DNA from 2 places in the Methylobacterium sp. WL64 genome. Region 1 is predicted to be linked to the other one. Evidence: predicted binding sites of a transcription regulator. Region 1 holds the regulator's gene; the other holds the start of a gene.
What was found. Region 1 encodes PhoB, which activates phosphate uptake and scavenging genes when phosphate is short. Its sites were predicted from a motif close to TGTCATNNANCTGTCAT; they were not measured.

Region 1 (4,043 bases):
ACCGGGAAACGTACAACGGTATCCGTGATCGCAGCGGCGGGTTTCCGCCAGACCTCGCGGATCAAGGTTTGCGGGACGCCATCGAAGGATCCACCATGCCCGGCCATATCGTCAGTTCCTACGACACCGACCTGGATGACCTGCGTCGCTCGATTTCCGAGATGGGCGGCGTCGCCGAGAAGATGGCCGCCGAGGCGACCGATGCCCTCGTCCGCCGGGACGATACGCTCGCCCAGGCGGTGATCCTCGCCGACAAGCGCCTCGATGCGCTCCAGCGTGACATCGAAGAGCGGGCAGTGCTGCTCATCGCCCGGCGTCAGCCGCTGGCGATCGACCTGCGCGAGACCATCTCGGCAATCCGCGTGTCCGGCGATCTGGAGCGGATCGGCGACCTCGCCAAGAACGTCGCCAAGCGGGTCGTCGCGATCTCCGATCAGGCGCCTGCGCAGAAGATCGTGCTCGGCGTGCGTCACATGAGCGACCTCGCGGAAGCTCAGCTCAAGGATATCCTCGACGCCTATGCCAGCCGCGACATCAAGGCGGCCTACGATGTCTGGGAGCGGGATGGCGAGATCGATGCCCTGTACAATTCGCTGTTCCGCGAGCTCCTCACCTACATGATGGAGGATCCGCGCAACATCTCGTTCTGCACGCATCTGCTCTTCTGCGCGAAGAACGTCGAACGCATCGGCGACCACACCACCAATATCGCCGAGACGATCCATTACCTCGCCACCGGTGAGACGCTGGCGGGCGAGCGGCCGAAGAACGACGCGTCGAACTACGCGACGGTCGGGCCTGCCGCCACGGCCCCGTGACATGCGGTTCGCGGTTCCTCCGCAGCGCGCACTCCCACCTGCGGGACAAAGCCCCGGTGGGAGTGCGCGTGGGTTGAGGAATCGCGGCCCCTGCCGCACCATCGGCGCGTCCGGGCCCTCCGGCGCGGTTGATTCGATGCGTGCCGAATTCGGAACAGGTTATCGAACGTGAGCATGCAAGTCCTGATCGTTGAGGACGAGGAGGCGCTGACTACCCTGCTGCGCTACAACCTGGAGGCCGAAGGATTCCTGGTGGATTCGGCCAGTCGCGGTGACGACGCCGAACTGCTCCTGGCCGAGCGCACGCCCGATCTGGTCCTGCTCGACTGGATGCTGCCCGGCCTCTCGGGCATCGAGTTGTGCCGCCGCATCCGGGCCCGGCGCGAGACCGAGCGTCTGCCGGTGATCATGCTCACCGCGCGCGGCGAGGAAGGCGACCGGGTCCGCGGGCTCGGAACCGGCGCCGACGACTACATCGTCAAGCCGTTTTCGGTGCCGGAACTGCTGGCTCGCGTTCGGGCGCTGCTGCGCCGGGCCAAGCCGGCCCACGTCGCCGACCGTCTGGCGGCAGGCGACATCGAGCTCGACCGCTCCGGCCACCGGGTCCGGCGCGCCGGCGAGGAACTCCATCTCGGACCAACCGAATTCAGGCTGCTCGAATTCCTGATGCTGGCGCCAGGCCGGGTTTTTTCCCGTGAACAGCTCCTCGACGGGGTCTGGGGCCACGACGTCTACATCGACGAGCGCACCGTGGACGTGCATGTCGGGCGGCTGCGTAAGGCGCTCAACGCCCCCCGGCAGGCCGACCCGATCCGCACCGTGCGGGGCTCGGGATACGCCTTCGACGAGACGTTTTCCCTCGAAGCCTGAAGACCTCCAGCCCGTCGGGGCGGAACGGCGCGCCTGCCTCCTCGGTCAGCGTGCCAGCGCTGCGCTCTTACCGGGGGCGGCCGGTACCGCCTTCAAGGCCGCCAGCACCGTTCCCTCGGTGAGGATCTGCGGCAGCACCTGTGCCTCCCCAGTGCCCGTGTAGAGCAGGTACAGCGGGACGCCGCTGCGCCCATGCGCCTCCAGCAGGCGGGTGATCTCGGGGTTCTGGTTGGTCCAGTCGCCCTTCAGGTAGGTCACACCCCGATCCTTCATGGCGGCCCGCACGACCTTCGTGGACAGCGAGGTCGTCTCGTTGACCGCGCATGTGATGCACCAAGCGGCGGTCATGTTCACGAAGACCGGCCGCCGCGCGTTCACCAAGGCGTCGAGACGCGCCTGCGTGAAGGGCTCGACGCCCTCTGCGGCGGCCTGGGCGACGGGCACGGCCCGGTCGCGATCGAGGGTCAGGGTCAGTGCCCCGACGGCGACGACCGTCAGCAGCGCGACGCCCTGGACGACGGGTCCGACCCGCGAAGCGGCGACGCGCCCGTGCTCCCAGGCCCAGGCCGCGAAGCCCACCAGCACGAGGCCGATCAGCCCCACCAGAAGCCCCTGCGGGCCGACCTGCTGGGCCAGGACCCAGATCAACCACGCCACCGTTGCGTAGACCGGGAAAGCCAGAACCTGCTTCAGGGTTTCCATCCAGGCGCCCGGCCGCGGCAGCGCCCGCAGCGCCGGCGGCCACAGGGTCAGCGCCAGGAAGGGCAGGGCGAGGCCCAAGCCCAGGCTGGCGAACACCGCGAGCGCGACTCCGGCGCTCTGGGTCAGCGCGAAGCCCACGGCCGAGCCCATGAACGGTGCCGTGCAGGGGGTTGCCACCAGGGTCGCGAGAACGCCCGTAAAGAATGAGCCGCTGAGACCCGAGCGCCGGGCGAGCCCGTCGCCGATGGCGGTGAGCCGACCGCCGACATGGACAACCCCCGACAGGCTCAGGCCCATGGCGAGCAGCAGATAGGCGAGCCCGGCCACCACGGCCGGCGATTGCAGCTGGAAGCCCCAGCCGATCGCGGCCCCGCCGCCCTTGAGGGCGAGCAGCAAGCCTGCAAGGCCTAGGAAGCTTGCCATCACCCCAGCCGTGTAGGCGAGGCCGTGCAGGCGCACGCGCGCCGCGCTCTCGCCGGCATGCCGGACGAGGCCGAGCACCTTAATCGACAGGACGGGAAAAACGCAGGGCATCAGGTTGAGGATCAGCCCGCCCAGAAAGGCCAGGCCCGCCGCGGTCGCCAGGGTCAGCGCGTCGAAGGCCGGGGCGACCGGTTGGGCTGCGGCGGAAGCCTCGGGTGCAGCCACTGGGACCGGTGCAACCGGCTCGTCCCCGTACGCGAAGGCCAGGCGATGCGTTTCGGCGCCGGTCGTCTCCTCCACGGTGAGCACGCCCGGCAGGGCGGCCGGTGCCGGGTCCGTCGGGGTGCTCCGCGCGAGGGTGAGGTGCAGGCCGGATGCATCGACGCGCATCACCTGGACGGCGGCGTTGTCGATGGCGGTCTCGGAATAGGGGAAGAACGATGCGGCCTTGATAGACTCGGGCTTTAGGCCGGCCGCGGCGAAGTCGAGTTGCAGCGTGTCGCCCTGACTCGAGAGTTGCAGCGGCCAGAGCGCAGGGGCGGGCAATGCGGTGCGAGCCCGCTCGAACAGGGCAGCCTGCCCGGCATCTGGCCGGGGCTCGCCCACCGGCAGGGTCAAGGCGAGGTCGGCGGAGCCCGGGACGCATTCGGTCTCGCAGACCAGGTAGGTCAGCTTGGCCTGGATCCGCACCGGATCGGCCGGGTCGAGGCTCGGCGGCGGCGTGACCGGCACGAGCAGGGTGACCTCGCCCTCGTAGCCGTAGTTCATCAGCGTCGCGATCGCGATGCGCTCGGGGGCGGGCCACCGGATCGCGCCGGCGTTGAAGCCCGCCGGCAAGGTCCAAGTCACTTCGGGGGGCAGACCGGAATCGCCCGGGTTGCGCCAGTAGACGTGCCAGCCCGGCTTCACCTGCATCCGCACCGCCAGGGTGAACGGCTGCGCCCCGGCCACCGCGATCGGCTCGGCCACGAGGCTCGACCGCACCAAGTCGGCTGGCGTGCGGAAGCCTTGCGCCGACGCGGCCGACAGGCTTGCGGTAAGGGCCAGGACCAGGAATGCGAGGCGGCGGATCATGCTGTCCCTTCGCGCGCGGGTCGGCCGCGGTTTCACCCGCGTCATCTCCGAGACGCAGGCGGGTCGTCTCGTGACGGGCCTTATAGCGCGCCGGTTCGGGCCCTGTCCTGCGCTCCAGCCCATGAGCCATCGGCCACGACGCCGCTGAGGCGCTCA
Region 2 (4,043 bases), on a different contig from region 1:
CATCAGCCCGACTACGTGCTCGGGCACGGTGTTGAACGCGTAGTTGCGGATGTTGACGACCGTGATGCCCTGGGCCTTGGCCTGGGCCTTGTCGACCACGTCGGTGCCGGTGGCGGCCACCGCGATGAGCTTCAGGTCGGGGAGCTGCTTCAGGGTCTCGGCCCGCATTGGGACCTTGTTGATCAGCGCGATCTCGGCGCCCTGGAGGCGGGACACCGTGTCCTCCGGCGTCCAGGTCGATTCGTGCCCGACGTAATCGTGCGGGAAGTTGAACGGTCGGACCGTCGCGTCGAGGGACTCACGGTCCAGGAACACGATCTTCTTGGTCATAGATCCCCTCTCGGGCAACGGGCGACTTCCTCGGGATTCTTGTTCTTACTTGCGCGCCGGGGCGGGGCCGGCAACCCGGCCCCGCCCCGGCAGCGTGCATCAATCACGCCTTGTGAAGCGGATTCTCGCGCAGGTAGCTGGAGGCGGCGGCGACGCCGGAGCCCGGCGTGACCTTGATGCCGCAATCGATCATGGCCATCTCGGCGCCCGCGATGGCACCCAGCAGCGACAGCTCGTTCAGGTCGCCCAGGTGGCCGATACGGAACACCTTGCCGGCGACTTTCGACAGGCCGGCACCCAGCGAGAGGTTGTAGCGCTCGTAGGCGTGGCTGATCACCTTGGCGGCGTCGGCGCCCTCCGGGACCACGATCGCCGTGACCGTGTCGGAGTTCCACTTCGGCTCCTTGGCGCAGGTCTTGAGGCCCCATGCCGCCACCGCCTGACGAGTCGCCTCGGCGAGCACGTGATGGCGGTGGTAGACGTTCTCCAGCCCCTCCTCCTTCACGATCGCCAGGGCCTCGCGCAGGCCGTAGAGCAGCGGCAGGACGGGGGTGTAGGGGAAGTAGCCGGTGGCGTTGGCGGCCAGCTGGTCCTTCCAGGCGAAGTAGGCGTGGCCGAGCCGGTCGTTCCGGCCGGTGCCGCCCTCGGCGATCTTAAGCGCCTTCGGGCTGATGCAGATCAGGCCGAGGCCGGCCGGGAGCATGAAGCCCTTCTGCGAGCCCGCGATGGCGCAGTCGACGCCCCATTCGTCCATCTTGAACGGCAGCGAGCCGATCGACGAAATGCCGTCCACGAACAGCAGCGCCGGGTGGCCGGCGGCGTCGATCGCCTTGCGCACCGCGCCGATATCGCTGGTGACGCCCGTTGCGGTCTCGTTGTGGACCACCATCACGGCCTTGATGGCGTGATCCTTGTCGGCGCGCAGGGCCTCCCCGATCTTCTGCGGATCAGCGCCGGCGCCCCAGTCCTCGTCCTGGACGATCACGTCGAGGCCGAGGCGCTGGGCCATGTCGACCCAGAGGTGGCTGAACTGGCCGTAGCGGGAGGTGAGCACCTTGTCGCCGCGGCACAGGGTATTGGACAGCGCCGATTCCCAGATGCCGGTGCCCGAGGACGGGAACAGGATGACGGTTCCGGCGGTCGAGCCGAACACCATCTTGGAATCCTGCAGCAGCGGCTTCACCAGCTCGGGAAAGCTCGGCGAGCGGTGATCCTCGGACGGCACGTGCATCGCGCGCAGGACGCGATCCGGGATGTTCGTGGGGCCCGGGATGAAGAGATGGTTGCGACCGGGGCGCCGGGTTGCGGCCATGGTGTTTCCTCCAAAAACTCTGTTGCGCGCGGGCGGACCCGCGCTGGTTTGTTCAAACGTTCTCGGCGCCTTCGGCGGCCTTCTCGAGCTTCCTGCACGCGGTGCCGGCGGGCGCGGCACGGGCCGCAACTCCCCCGAACGCCATCCGTGTCATCCGTGGATCGGGGGGCTCAGCGGAGCGGCAGGCGGCGTCTTGCCGCTCGCGTCGCGGCGCGCCCCCGCGCCGGTCGCCTCCGAAATGCCGTCCCGGTCTACGGCGCCTCGTCTCAAGGCACCCTGGCCGCCCTCGCCGCCTTCCTATACGCGTCCGGCCCGGCTCACGCCGATCCACCGGTCGTCTGGTATTATGAGGCGGCGAAGCTGGGAAGCAAAACCGGAAAAACTTCGGGATCTCGGTAAAAAAATTTTTTGTGCATCGCAACGTCAGCTATCGGAACTTGAGAACTTCCGTTGCGGCGCACCAAGGCACCCCACAGCGATTCAGTACCGCGTCATCAAACTGAGACGTGATCGCGCTCTGGATCCCGGCACCGTTCGACCGCCGGGAGGGTGACGTGGCCGAGGATGAGGAGATGCCGGTCCGGGTCCGGACGCTGTTCCTGTCCGACCTGCATCTCGGGACGCGCGGCTGCCAGGCCGGCCTCCTTCTGTCGTTCCTGAGGGATTACGACGCCGACACGGTCTACCTGGTCGGGGACATCGTGGACGGCTGGCAGCTGCGCTCCGGCTGGTACTGGCCGCAGGCGCACAACGACGTCGTCCAGAAGCTTCTGCGCAAGGTCCGCAAGGGCACCAGGATCGTCTACCTGCCGGGCAACCACGACGAGTTCCTGCGGGACTACGTGGGCACGAATTTCGGCGGCATCGAGATCGCCGAGACCGCGATCCACGAGGCGGCCGACGGGCGGCGCTACCTGGTCATCCACGGCGACCAGTTCGACATGGTGGTGCGGCACTCGCCCTGGCTCGCCCATCTGGGCGACGGCGCCTACACCCTGGCGCTGACTCTCAACACCGTGATCAACCGGATCCGGCGGCGGGCCGGCCTGTCCTATTGGTCGCTGTCGGCCTGGGCGAAGCTGCGGGTGAAGAACGCCGTCAGCTTCATTGGCCGGTTCGAGACCATCCTGGCCGAGGAGGCACGCCGCCAGGGCGCGAACGGGGTGATCTGCGGGCACATCCACCACGCCGCCGACCGGGCGATTGGCGACCTGCGCTACCTGAACACCGGCGACTGGGTCGAATCCTGCACCGGCCTGATCGAGCATTACGACGGCCGGATCGAGGTGCTGCATTATCCCAGCATCCTGCGGGCCCGCGAGACCGAAGCTGCGCCGCGGCCGGTGGACGGCCGGCGCGCGGTGGCGTGAGGACCCCACGCGTGAAGCTCCTCATCGCCAGCGACGCCTGGCATCCGCAGGTCAACGGCGTGGTCCGCTCCCTGGAGCAGATGGTCCGCCGGGCGCCCGAACACGGCTTCGAGACGGCCCTGCTCTCGGTGGCCGATTTCCGCTCCCTGCCCCTGCCGGGCTACCCGGAGATCCGCCTTGCCTTGGCCGGGCGGGACCGGGTGGCGGAGCGCTGGGCGGCCGAACGCCCGAGCCACGTCCACATCGCCACCGAGGGACCCATCGGCTTCGCGGCCCGGCGGCACTGCCTGGCCAACGGCCTGCCGTTCACCACGAGCTATCACACCCGGTTTCCGGAATACCTCGCCGCCCGCCTCCCGGTGCCGGAGGCGTGGTCCTACGCTTATCTGCGCCGCTTCCACGGGGCGGCCCGCGGGACCATGGTCAGCACCGTCTCTCTGCAGGCGGAACTGGAGGCGAGAGGCTTCTCCCAGCTGATGCGCTGGACCCGCGGGGTCGACACCAAGCGGTTCCGGCCGGCCGCCCCCGGCGAGCCGCCGCCGGCGGACCTCGCCGGCCTGCCCCGCCCGCTGTTCCTGTATGTCGGCCGGCTTGCCGTGGAGAAGAACCTCGCGGCCTTCCTGAGCCTCGACCTGCCCGGCACGAAGGTCGTGGTCGGGGACGGGCCGGACCGGGCGCGCCTGCAGGCCCTGGCCCCGGAGGCGCGCTTCCTCGGCACCCGGACCGGGGCAGCGCTCGCGTCCGTCTACGCCGCCTGCAACACCTTCGTGTTCCCGAGCCTCACCGACACGTTCGGCATCGTGCTGCTGGAAGCGATGGCCAGCGGCCTGCCGATCGCGGCCTTCCCGGTGCCCGGCCCCAACGACGTGCTGAGCGGGACCCGGGTCGGCATCCTGGACCAGGACCTGCGTGCCGCGGCCCTCGCGGCGCTGCGCCTGTCCCGGGCCGAGTGCAGGCAGGAGGCGCTGCGCCGCGGCTGGGACGTCAGCGCCGACCAGTTCTTCGGCAACATCATCGAGGCGCATGGCGGC

Region 2: the regulator PhoB is predicted to act here: its motif matches at 2,132-2,148, upstream of FV242_RS20065 (UDP-2,3-diacylglucosamine diphosphatase).

What each region holds. Positions count from the first base shown of each region.
Region 1 is NZ_VRVA01000006.1:37,127-41,169, forward strand. Features, by position in the region: gene phoU (phosphate signaling complex protein PhoU) at 96-818, shown strand; gene phoB (phosphate regulon transcriptional regulator PhoB) at 993-1,688, shown strand; gene FV242_RS05035 (protein-disulfide reductase DsbD) at 1,734-3,887, opposite strand.
Region 2 is NZ_VRVA01000054.1:3,402-7,444, reverse strand. Features, by position in the region: gene FV242_RS20075 (D-2-hydroxyacid dehydrogenase) at 1-330, opposite strand, end outside; gene FV242_RS20070 (aminotransferase class V-fold PLP-dependent enzyme) at 434-1,642, opposite strand; gene FV242_RS20065 (UDP-2,3-diacylglucosamine diphosphatase) at 2,197-3,012, shown strand; gene FV242_RS20060 (glycosyltransferase family 1 protein) at 3,024-4,043, shown strand, end outside.